DNA from 3 places in the Vibrio sp. NH-7 genome. Region 3 is predicted to be linked to each of the others. Evidence: predicted binding sites of a transcription regulator. Region 3 holds the regulator's gene; each other region holds the start of a gene.
The links. The regulator PurR, encoded in region 3, represses purine synthesis genes. The targets are predictions, from matches to a motif close to TNANGNAAACGTTTNCNTNA.

Region 1 (4,290 bases), 680 kb from region 3:
GTGAAGCAGGCTGGCGCTGTGTCCTTTCTCTCTTTCCCAACTCGCATCGTATAGACCGAGAGCGAGGAAAGGGCCGATTAGCATGTAAACAACGAGGCTAGGCATCACGACGAGGTGAGTTCCTTGCCATTGAACGAGCAATACAATACCAATCGCGGCGGCCATAAAGCATAAACCGTAGAATGCGCTGATAAGAGGCATTCTGATAAAGTCGTGTAAGCCCAACGAGAGCCAATGAAATGGCGCTGAAACGCTTACCTGATTACACGGAATGGTGCGAGCATATTCCGCGTCTGGGACTTCTTTATGTTTCTCTTTGAAGTCGTGTGGATTCACCGTACGAGGCATACATCCTCCTTGATCGATTCTCTGTTCTCACTGGGCGGTTTGGCAGCCCGAATGTGTTGGAAACTCGATGCCCGGATCGTTGACTTCTTGGTTGGGGCAAGAGTTTATCTTGTGTTACGAGATGAAATTCAATATAGACTCATCCCATTAACATAATTTTAACTATTGACCCGATGGCAAAAAAATACAACTTTCATCGTTACTTTTATCGGTAAAGAAAAAGGGCTTTTGGTGTCCCAAAAGCCCTTTTAAATTCGATTATGTCTTATGTTCTAATTACTTAAGACCTGCGAAGTCTGCAAGAATCGCTGCTTTATCTGTCGCTTCCCATGGGAACTCTTCACGACCGAAGTGACCGTAAGCCGCTGTCTTCTTGTAGATAGGCTGAAGTAGGTTCAGCATCTCTTGTAGACCGTATGGACGTAGATCGAAGTTTTGGCGAACTGCTTCTACGATAATGTCGTGAGAGACTTTCTCAGTGCCGAACGTTTCCACCATGATAGAGGTTGGATCCGCAACACCGATTGCGTAAGAAAGTTGGATCTCACAACGATCAGCCATGCCAGCTGCTACGATGTTTTTCGCTACGTAACGTGCAGCGTATGCTGCAGAGCGGTCTACTTTTGATGGATCTTTACCAGAGAATGCACCGCCACCGTGACGCGCTGCGCCGCCGTAGGTATCAACGATGATCTTACGACCAGTTAGACCACAGTCACCCATTGGGCCACCGATTACGAAACGACCTGTTGGGTTGATGAAAAAGTTAGTTTCTTTGTTGATCCACTCAGACGGCAATACTGGCTTGATGATCTCTTCCATTACCGCTTCACGTAGGTCAGGAGTTGATACTGAGTCACAGTGCTGAGTTGAAAGAACAACCGCATCGATACCCACAATCTTACCTTGATCGTATTGGAACGTTACCTGAGATTTCGCATCTGGACGTAGGAAGTTTAGTTTGCCGCTCTTACGTACTTCTGCTTGTTTTTCAACTAAGCGGTGTGCGTAAGTGATAGGTGCTGGCATTAGGATTTCTGTTTCGTTGGTTGCGTAACCAAACATAATGCCTTGGTCCCCTGCGCCTTGCTCTTTAGGGTCGGCTTTGTCAACACCTTGGTTGATGTCTGGTGACTGCTTACCGATAGTGTTTAGAACGGCGCAAGAATCCGCGTCAAAACCCATATCAGAGTGAACGTAGCCAATCTCACGCACGGTTTGACGCGTTAGCTCTTCGATATCTACCCATGCTGAAGTCGTGATCTCACCACCAACCATGACCATACCGGTTTTAACGTAAGTTTCACACGCGACACGTGCTTTTGGGTCTTGTTCTAGAATTGCATCAAGAACAGCATCAGAAATTTGGTCTGCAATTTTATCTGGATGACCTTCTGATACCGACTCAGAAGTGAATAGGTGCTTAGCCATGTTAGCTCCACTATATCTGGTTAATGTTGGAGGTTTGGTAACACTCCAGCATTCAATAATATTAAAAACTGTAGGTGTATCTACATCTAGACGTCTATTCTAGTTTTGAATGCTCGAATTACAAGCTCTTTTTTATTATTAGATAAAACCAAACGTTTGCCTTAAATTGGCTTCAAATGAGTAACTGCGAGCGATTTGCTGCGAAAGGTCGGAAATTTGTGAACAAATGGCTTGGAAAACGTTTGCACAGCTAGATTCGCTTTGAGAGAATTATCGCCCACATTTATATGATTCGCTTAATGCACTCAGGAGCTGACATGTCTTCTCGTCAACATCTCGCTAATGCTATCCGCGCTCTAAGCATGGATGGTGTACAACAGGCTAACTCTGGCCACCCAGGCGCCCCTATGGGTATGGCTGATATCGCTGAAGTTCTTTGGCGCGCTCACCTAAACCACAACCCAGCAAACCCAGAATGGGCTGACCGCGACCGTTTCGTTCTTTCAAATGGCCACGGCTCTATGCTGATTTACTCTTTGCTACACCTTTCGGGTTACGAGTTATCGATTGACGATCTGAAAAACTTCCGTCAGTTGCACTCTAAAACGCCGGGTCACCCAGAGTACGGTTACGCACCAGGTGTTGAGACAACGACAGGTCCTCTAGGTCAAGGTATCACCAACGCTGTAGGTATGGCGTTAGCTGAGAAGACGTTGGCAGCACAGTTCAACAAAGAAGGCCACGACATCGTTGACCACTTCACTTATGCATTCATGGGTGACGGCTGTCTGATGGAAGGTATCTCTCACGAAGCATGCTCTCTAGCAGGTACACTAGGGCTTGGCAAGCTGATTGCTTTCTGGGATGACAACGGCATCTCTATCGATGGTCACGTTGAAGGCTGGTTCTCTGATGACACACCTAAGCGTTTTGAAGCTTACGGCTGGCATGTAATTCCAGCGGTAGACGGTCACGATCCTGAAGCGATCAACGCAGCAATCATCGCCGCTAAAGCGGATCCTCGTCCAACTCTGATTTGTACTAAAACAGTGATCGGTTTTGGTTCGCCTAACAAGTCTGGTTCTCACGATTGTCACGGTGCACCACTAGGCGCAGAAGAAATTGCAGCGACTCGCAAGCAACTTGGTTGGGAGCACGGTCCATTTGAAATTCCTGCTGATGTTTATGCACAGTGGGATGCAAAACAAGCGGGTGCTGAAAAAGAAGCAGCATGGAATGCTAAGTTCGATGCTTATGCCGCGGCATACCCTGCAGAAGCAGCTGAGCTTAAGCGTCGCCTAAACGGTGAACTACCAGCGCAGTGGGAAGAGAAAGCAAATGCAATCATTGCTGACCTTCAAGCGAACCCAGCAAACATTGCATCACGTAAAGCGTCTCAAAACGCGTTAGAAGCGTTCGGTGCGATGCTACCAGAATTCCTAGGCGGCTCTGCTGACCTTGCGCCATCTAACCTAACCATGTGGTCTGGCTCTAAGTCTGTTTCTGCTGACGATGCATCGGGTAACTACATTCACTACGGTGTCCGTGAATTCGGTATGACAGCAATCATGAACGGTATTGCGCTACATGGTGGTTTCGTACCATACGGCGCGACCTTCCTAATGTTCATGGAATACGCGCGTAACGCAATGCGTATGGCTGCTCTGATGAAAGTTCAGAATATCCAAGTGTACACGCACGACTCTATCGGTCTAGGCGAAGATGGCCCAACGCACCAACCCGTTGAGCAAATGGCTTCTCTACGTCTAACGCCAAACATGAGCACATGGCGTCCATGTGACCAAGTGGAATCTGCAGTCGCTTGGAAACTGGCTATCGAGCGTAAAGACGGTCCAACGTCGCTAATCTTCTCTCGTCAAAACCTTGCACAGCAAGAGCGTGATGCAGAGCAACTAGCGAACATTGCTAAAGGTGCTTACATCCTGAAAGATTGTGCTGGCAAACCAGAGCTAATCCTTATCGCAACAGGTTCAGAAGTTGAGCTAGCAGTAGAAGCAGCAGCACAGCTAACAGCTGAAGGTAAACAAGTACGCGTTGTTTCAATGCCATCTACAGATGCATTCGACAAGCAAGACGCAGCTTACCGTGAAGCAGTACTGCCATCAGACGTAACTGCGCGTATCGCTATCGAAGCAGGTATCGCTGACTTCTGGTACAAGTACGTTGGCTTCGGCGGCAAGATCATCGGTATGACAACGTTCGGTGAATCTGCTCCAGCAGGCGAACTGTTCAAAATGTTCGGTTTCACCACTGAAAACGTAGTGAATACAGCGAAAGAACTACTTTCTTAATTTAGTTCGTATTAACGATAAAGAGAAAACCGAGCCATTTGGCTCGGTTTTTTATGCGTTCAAGTAAAGTCTGCGCAGCGGTTACTCAAACTCTTTACCCCAGTTGTCTTTCTCTTTATGGCCACACACTTTACACGTCACGTATCTGTCCATGTCATAGTAATGACCACCATTGATAAAGGTATGAGCCATCAATTTG
Region 2 (4,290 bases), 950 kb from region 3:
GGCGGGAATAGAGCCAGCGGCTGCTTTTTCAACCAGTATCGTATAATCCGGTGTCAGCTCCCACTGAGCTTTAAAATTACCAAGCCTAGCAAAATGCTGATTAATACGCTCAAAACGCCCCTCTCTTAGCTCAACGCCGGGACAACCACCACTCGCTATATAATGATAATAATCATAGTTCGATGGCTCGGTCGTTTTCAGGTCGTCTAAATCATTGGTGTAGCGTTCATCACAAGCTTGCTTAACAGGCAGAAAATCCTGGCTCACGGCAGGAAAGCCTATCGCCACACAGAGAGTGGCCCCAAAACACAATACTCTTCGTTTCATTTTTTCTTTAACTCACATTAGGCGGAACCCAGGTTCTGCGTGAGTGCCCGTGATTATTATAAGCGGTTTGAAAGTGCGCAACGCGAATAGGACGGGTCACAGTAACGCGAAGAAGGAGTGGGAATTTACTCTCCCTTTTTCTTGGCCTGCCTTTCAACCCGCTATTCGTCTTTTTCCAGCGTATTTCTATCAACATACGGCCAGTAATGGTGACCAACACGAATCAGCAAGGTGGCTGCGGCAAGAATAAATGCCGCTACTGACAGCCAAACCACCAACATCGCATCCATCTCTTTCATTCCTAGGGTGATGTAACGAGCAATGGCCATCATCGCAATATAGATGGGGTAACGCACGGGGATTTTTCCGTTCATCACAAACTGCTGCACCATGGCGAGTACTTCTAAGTAGATAAACATCAATAGAATATCCGTCAGCAGCACCCTCTTCTGTTCAAAAACATGGATGAACTCTTCCACCATCGCAAACAGGGTGGCTAACGTGATGGCGACCAAGAGTAACGCTTCTAACGCATGAAAAATCTTAAGGAATGGGCGGCTAAAGCCCTGAGGTAAATGAGATGGCATATCCTTGATTCCATTGCCATATGATAGTGGTCTCAGTGTAACACGGCGTAAGAAATAAAAAATGGCTCTACCGATGTAGAGCCATTAGCAATAAGTCGAACTGCGATTAGAGGAGAATCAGATAACTTAAGAACACAGCACCTAAAACATAGATGACAGGGTGAACTTCTTTGCCTTTACCCGCCACAACCATTGAGAACGCGTAGCTAATAAAGCCCATCGCCATGCCGTTCGCTGGTGAGAAGCTCAACACGGTAAACATAATGGTAAAGAAGGCCGCAATGCGTGACTCTTTCTTATCCCATTGAATTTGACCAAGGCGGCCAATCATGTAGATACCGACCACAACCATCGCTGGCGCAACCATCGCAGCTGAGAAGATAGAGAACAGCGGATATAGGAATAGCGATACGAGGAACAAGCCTGCAACCACTACCGCAGCCAGACCTGTTTTGGCACCTTGGGAAGAGGCGATGCCTGACTCAGAAAAAGCGGTAATGGATGTCGTACCCAATACTGAACCAATCACAGTACCGCCGGCATCCGCTACCAGTGCCGAACGTGCATTTGGCACCTTGCCATCTTTGTCGATGATGCCCGCATCCCGGCCAACACCAACGATGGTACTCATACCATCAAAGAAGTCGACAATCAGGAAGATCACCACAATAAACAGTAAATCAAACATCTTCTCTGCAGTTAACCCAGACAGGTCGAAAATCGCACCAAAGGTGCCAGACATACTTGGTGGCGCGGTAATGATTTGCTCAGGCAGTGGCGCATTGTTCGTGCCCATCATCATATCCGCGATCACCGTCAGCACAATGGCAGACACGAAAGAGATAAAAGTCGCTAACTTAATATCGCGGATCATGCAGCCAAGGGCGATAAATATACTGATATAAGCAATGATCACTTGAGGGTTAGCAATATCGCCCATCCCCACCAGAACAAATTTGTTGTCAACGATGATGCCAGCGTTTTTTAAACCCAAAAAAGCAATAAAGAGCCCCAACGAAACCGTAATCGCGTTTTTCAAGTCTTCAGGAATGGATTCAATCAACGACTTACGAATATTGGTCAGAGAAAGCAGTAGGTAGAGCACACCAGAGAGGAAGATACCAAACAGGGCTTCATTCCACACCAAAGCCACAGAACCACTTAACAGCATGCCTTTGAAAAAGCCATTCATACTCATCCCTGGCGCAAGCATCACTGGGTAGTTACCCCAAATACCCATAATGAGTGTCGCAGCAGCAGCGGCTAATGCTGTCGCCGTAAAAACTGCGCCTTTATCCATGCCTGGAATCCCACCTAGAATCGCTGGGTTCACGGCCAGAATGTAGCTCATGGCGAGGAAAGTAATAAAACCCGCATACAGCTCGGTGCTGACCGTGGTTTTACGCGCTGAAATCTTAAAGATGGACTCAAGAATACCCGGGTTGTTTTGGGCTTTGATGGCAGTATCGAGACTCACAAAGAAACCTTAAATGATTGAATAGACGTTGTCGGAATCAAATGCTGAATGAGCGGATAGACTTGCCACCATCAAGACAAAAACTGTAGTCACCAAGATAGGCTCGGTGGTAGAAACGTCTAATCCAATTCACTAGACATATACAGCATTTAATCGTTTGCGCGAATTGTACGAATCCCGAGTAAAAACTCAACGCCTTTCTGATAGAAATCACAAAATCAAGCAAACGTTTGCTATCGATCAATAATTCCCGTAAATCACTCACCGAAGCACAAGCCCCATTCTGATGTTCACACTAAGATGGGTTGTAGTTGTTCTAAATTGACGATTTGTGCTACTCTTCGCCTCCATTTTTCTGACCTAATTTTCACCATCTCGGCGATCAAGTACGGTCAGTGCTATCTTTAAAATACGTCGATACTTTCTCATCGATAACATCAAACCAAACGTGGAATTGTACCTATGGGCAAAGGCACTCTTTATATCGTATCTGCACCAAGCGGCGCGGGAAAATCGAGCTTGATTTCAGCAATGCTAGAAACCAACCCTACTTACGCAATGAAGGTGTCTGTATCGCATACGACTCGCGGCATGCGCCCTGGGGAGCAAGATGGTGTTCATTACCATTTCGTGCAGAAAGAACACTTTGAAGAGCTGATTGAGCAAGGCGCCTTCCTTGAGTATGCCGAAGTCTTCGGTAACTACTACGGTACATCACGTATTTGGATTGAAGAGAACCTAGATAAAGGCATCGACGTATTCCTAGACATCGACTGGCAAGGCGCACGCCAAATCCGTGAGCAAATGCCACAAGCGAAAAGCCTATTTATTTTGCCACCATCAAATGGTGAACTTGAGCGTCGTTTGAATGCTCGAGGCCAAGATAGCGAAGCCGTCATTGCCAAACGCATGGCTGAAGCCAAATCAGAAATTTCACACTACAACGAGTACGACTACGTGATCGTTAATGATGATTTTGACAATGCCCTTATGGACTTCAAAGCCATCATCCGTGCAGAAAGATTGAAGCAAGACAAGCAAGCTGCTAAATATAAAGGCATGCTTGACGCTCTGTTAGCAGAGTAATTTCTATTTTTGCAGGCTGAATCGACAAACGATCTGAGGATCTTTTGATGATCTTTCCTAGCTTGGCTAGATACATAAGTCTAGACACTAGGAACCGTCAGCCTGTATAATTTCTCGTCATACAAAATTTTAGTTAACTATTTGGAGTCCTCATGGCACGCGTAACTGTTCAAGACGCTGTTGAAAAAGTTGGCAACCGTTTCGACCTAGTTCTCATTGCGGCTCGCCGCGCTCGTCAAATGCAAACTGGCGGTAAAGATTCACTAGTGCCAGAAGAGAACGATAAGCCAACGGTTATCGCTCTACGCGAAATCGAAGAAAGCCTTATCACTAAAGAGATCCTAGATGCTCGTGAGCGTCAGGAACAGCAAGAGCAAGAAGCAGCAGAATTAGCAGCAGTAAGCAGCATCGCTCACAACCGCTAATCTGACTCTCTTCACTACAACTATCTTTTCGGGCCTAAAGTTTGTATCTATTCGATAGCCTCAAAGACGTTGCCCAAGAATACCTAACAGAGCCTCAAATTGAGGCTCTGCGTCAATCTTATGTGGTAGCGAAAGACGCCCATGAAGGGCAAACCCGCTCTAGCGGTGAACCGTACATTATCCACCCCGTTGCTGTTGCTCGTATTTTGGCTGAAATGCGCCTTGATATTGAGACTCTCCAAGCGGCACTTCTCCACGATGTGATTGAAGACACCGAAGTCACCAAAGAAGAACTGGAAGAACAATTTGGCAATACCGTTGCTGAACTAGTGGATGGTGTATCTAAGCTGGATAAGCTTAAATTTCGTGATCGCAAAGAGGCTCAAGC
Region 3 (4,290 bases):
CTTGTCTTCGGCTTTGTGGTATAACAGACCAATGTGTGCCCCTGATTGCTCCCTCTAGTGCCCACAGCAGTTCAACGCTCACTTCTGCTGAGTGTGTCGATTGAATCGCCTTGTACGCTTTAACAGCGCCCGCTTCTTCTAAAGATTCGACATCGTCAATCCCGGCTTTCTTTAGCATTCTTTCCGTTGCCAAGCGCAGGTTGGGTAGGTCTTTCAAGCGATTTGGTTTCGCTTTCGATTGTACTTTTTTCTCTTCTTTTGCTGCGATCAGCGCTTGTCTTGCCAATGCCAGTGTTTTTTCATTGTCTGAGGAAATGTCATCGCTTAAAGCAAAATATTTAGTCACAACGGGAAAACCACGTTTTTTGTAGACGTAGGGTTCCAAAGAAAGGGCATTGCACTGTTTGATTAACTGAGCATCCGCTCTTACATGAAGCTTATCGTTGACCACTAAAGCAAACATCGTCTCATCTGCGAATATGCCGAAGCCGCCAAACATTGAACGAGACTTAATTTGACCAAGTTGCTCAAATAGTCTCATTGAGTCTTTAAGTATTGGTTTATCCATGCTGTATTTTCTCGGTGTATATGTATACGCCACCAATTCAGGTCCGAGAGATTAGCAAAATAATGCAGAAATTTTGTCAGTAAGGTGTCATACAAGAAAACACTTCGTAAAATCTCGACGAATTCCATGTCTGCTCATACTCAGTATTGAGACGCGTCCAGTTTACGAGAAAGCTTAATGTACTAGTTTTGCATTTTTGCCATCGGCAACCCCGCTACCTTGTATAAGTATACTTAAGGCCGGAGGCTTTGCGTCCCATCCTTTCGAAATGGTTTGCCCTGTTCGTGGCATTGATCGAACAAGTTAAGAATAAATAATATTTGAGGTAAGTATCACACTTGTAGTGAGTAAATGTGATCTTAGTCCAGTAATTTGGCGGGTTATATGCGCCTGACTGATAATTAATCAAAGAGTCAGGCGCTGAGTGATGATGTTATTTGTTGAGGTTGCGCACGGTACAGCGCTCGACAATTTCAGGGTGCATCTCAAACACTCGCTTGTCGTGTTCTTTGTCCTTGATACGCTCTAACAAAATTTCGAACGCGTTCTTACCGACACGTCGTTTCGGTTGGTGAACAGTCGTGAGCGGTGGAGAGAAGTATTCCGCTAACTCGATGTTGTCGTAACCAATAATGGACATATCTTCTGGAATGCGGATACCTTTTTGTTGTAGGCGGCTCATTAGACCCAGTGCCATCGTATCATTGAAGCAGAAAACGGCACTCGGGCGTTTATCCATTGCAACAATCTTGTCTGCGGCTAGGACTGCAGTGTCACATTCAAAGTTACCTTCAAGGATCCAGTCTTCATCAACTGCCAAGTTCGCTTCGTTCATTGCTCGCTTGAAGCCTGCGATACGCTCCTGACATGCTGCTTTTTCGAAGTGCCCGCTCAAACAAGCAATATCTTTGTGGCCACGCTCAATCAGGTATTTAGTCGCTAGATAGCCGCCTTCTTCTGAGTTGTCGATGATTTTGTCAGCTTGTGAGCTCTCAGGACCCCAGTCCATGACCACTTTAGGAATGTCTTTATGACGGTCAAGCATTTCGCTGAGTTCTTCTGTGAGGTCAGAACACATTACCAAGATGCCGTCTACGCGCTTTTCTGCAAGCATGCGGATATAATCGCGTTGCTTCTCATAGATGCCGCCGGTATTACACAAAATCAGCGTGTAACCTTGGCGGTAACAGTAACTCTCAACACCATCAATAACTTCTGAAAAGAAGAGGTTTGTTGATTGAGTCACCAGCATGCCAATCGTTCGTGTTGTATTACACTTTAAGCTTCGAGCAACGGCACTAGGCGCATAGTTTAGCTCTGTTACTGCTTCCATGACCTTTTCTTGGGTCGCTTCGGCAACAAAACGCGTTTTATTAATTACGTGAGATACAGTAGTTGTTGATACGCCGGCTAAGCGCGCTACGTCTTTTATGGTGGCCATAAGGTTTTGTCCTGTCGATGACTGCCACGAAACAATATTCCTAAGTGTAGGATAATCTGGCAGAAAGTATCAGAAACACAAAAACCGCTTATAATTAGCGGTTTGTATTTAATTCGTTCATTTTTATCGTTTGCGGTCACGATTCTAGACCGCAAACAAACTAAGCGCAAATAAAAACGTTTTTGTTCCCTGCTCGTGGTCACAAAAGCTCGTATTTATTCGCCTTTTAGGTAGCGAGAGTCAAGTTCCATAAACGCAACCATTAACATCACAATGGCAGAGTAGAATCCGAAATCATCTAAAGCTTTGCACTTAGCGGCGAACTTTGGCACCCAATTAAGTAGTGCGTGGTTGATGAACTTGTCTTGCTCTTCAAGTGCGTTTTCCATTTCACCATCACTTTCAAGCTCATTCGAGCGAATAATCAGATTACCAAGGAAGTCGAGTTCAATCGCGATATGATCCGCAGGTTCGTTTAGGCTTTCATCAACTTGGACGCCATGCTTTTGCATTAGTGCTTCCATTTCTCTTGCTGGCTCGTCATTAAGTAGTCCGCTTTTGCCCACATACATAGAGGCATATGGAAGGGCAGAGTCTCTGTCTGATTTAAGGAACAAGTCGCAAAAATCTGCGGCTAACTCAAGTTGCGCGTCTTCACGGTCCATAAGTCGATTTAGTGCATCAACTAAGTTGTCGACAGAAGGTTTTAGGTCTGGGTTGTCGCCAAGCCCAGAGAGAAACGAACGAATCTCGGCTGAATGGTATTGGTCTAACGCCTCTTGAGTGAGCTCTTTCGCCAATAAGCTCGATAGCCACCAATAGATTTCCGCGCGTTTTTCATTGAATGATTTAATTTCTTGCATTAGGTCAGGCTCCTAAAATAACTGCGTTTAGTGTACCCAATAAAGATGAACAGCGATAATGTCAGCTGTATAGAATTGAGTCTAAAAATGGAAAAATATGAACAGATGACCTAGGTTTGTCTTGAATCAAGAAAAAATCATCTTTCTTGGTTTTAAAGTAACAAATACTAGAAATGTTACTGTTTATGAATAGAATACTCGTTAGAACGATGACCAATGTAAATAAGTGGTGTAAATGAGCTATCACGTATTAGTTGTAGAAGATGACGCAGTAACTCGCAGCAAGCTAGTTGGTTACTTTCAGAATGAAGGTTACCACGTAAGCGAAGCCGAAAGTGGCGAGCAAATGCGTGATTCACTACAAAACAATGCGATAGATTTAGTGATGTTGGATATCAATCTTCCTGGAGAGGATGGTTTGATGCTAACACGCGAACTTCGCAGTCAGTCAGACATTGGGATTATCCTGGTTACAGGACGCACGGATAGCATTGATAAGATTGTCGGTCTAGAAATGGGCGCCGACGATTATGTCACAAAACCATTTGAGCTAAGAGAGTTGTTAGTTCGTGTCAAAAACTTGCTGTGGCGTATTTCGGCAGCGCGCAATTCATCAGGCACGGTCGATGCAGACAAACAAGATGGCAACATAGTACGCTTTGGTGAGTGGACATTTGATGTTCAACGACGAGCGTTAAGTCGTGCTGGTGAACCAGTGAAGTTGACTAAAGCTGAGTATGAACTGCTGGTTGCGCTGTCGTCTTACCCAAATCAAGTATTGAGCCGTGAGCGCATTTTGAACATGATTAGCCATCGAGTGGATGCACCAAACGATCGTACGATCGATGTTCTCATTCGTCGCATGCGCGCTAAGATGGAATTTGATCCTAAGAACCCTCAAATTTTTGTGACGGTTCACGGTGAAGGTTACATGTTTGCTGGGGACTAACCCTTGAATTGAGTAAAAAACCGAGGCATGTACCTCGGTTTTTTTGTTTTATAGTTGGCTTTCTGGAGCTTCGATGACGTGTTGTTCCTCATACTCCGACGCCCAATCTCTGAGTTTTTGCCACAAGATTCCTAGTGTCTCATGCCAGTAGCGTTCGGTTTGCTCTAGGTAGACTGCCTTGGGTGTGTACTTAGACCAAGGCTCTGTAACGTTATCGTGAGCTAAGTAGTTTGTTGGTGCAGGGTAGGGTTTTAAGCCCGCTGAGTGAAACTCGTTTAATGCCCGTTTCATGTGGCTCGCGGAAGTCACCACGACCATTTTCTTGTGTTTCACAAAGGCGGCAGCTTGGCGTGCTTCTTCCCATGTGTCTTTTGCAGTCTCAAGCAAAATAATATCAGATTTAGACACGCCTAGAGCGAGTGCCACTTTGGCCATCATGCGAGCATTGCTTATGTCTGATTCTCCCGAG

Region 1: the regulator PurR is predicted to act here: its motif matches at 1,924-1,943, upstream of metK (methionine adenosyltransferase).
Region 2: the regulator PurR is predicted to act here: its motif matches at 2,610-2,629, upstream of ACUALS_RS00605 (NCS2 family permease).

What each region holds. Positions count from the first base shown of each region.
Region 1 is NZ_CM132187.1:395,015-399,304, forward strand. It holds gene ACUALS_RS02100 (DUF2189 domain-containing protein) at 1-348, opposite strand, end outside; gene metK (methionine adenosyltransferase) at 625-1,779, opposite strand; gene tkt (transketolase) at 2,097-4,091, shown strand; gene ACUALS_RS02115 (hypothetical protein) at 4,173-4,290, opposite strand, start outside.
Region 2 is NZ_CM132187.1:115,199-119,488, reverse strand. It holds gene ACUALS_RS00615 (hypothetical protein) at 1-327, opposite strand, end outside; gene ACUALS_RS00610 (phosphate-starvation-inducible protein PsiE) at 489-914, opposite strand; gene ACUALS_RS00605 (NCS2 family permease) at 1,021-2,391, opposite strand; purine riboswitch at 2,458-2,557, opposite strand; gene gmk (guanylate kinase) at 2,854-3,477, shown strand; gene rpoZ (DNA-directed RNA polymerase subunit omega) at 3,630-3,902, shown strand; gene spoT (bifunctional GTP diphosphokinase/guanosine-3',5'-bis pyrophosphate 3'-pyrophosphohydrolase) at 3,944-4,290, shown strand, end outside.
Region 3 is NZ_CM132187.1:1,070,113-1,074,402, forward strand. It holds gene ACUALS_RS05090 (TfoX/Sxy family DNA transformation protein) at 1-568, opposite strand, end outside; cyclic di-GMP riboswitch class I at 770-856, opposite strand; gene purR (HTH-type transcriptional repressor PurR) at 1,002-2,009, opposite strand; gene torD (molecular chaperone TorD) at 2,225-2,872, opposite strand; gene torR (two-component system response regulator TorR) at 3,108-3,821, shown strand; gene elyC (envelope biogenesis factor ElyC) at 3,870-4,290, opposite strand, start outside.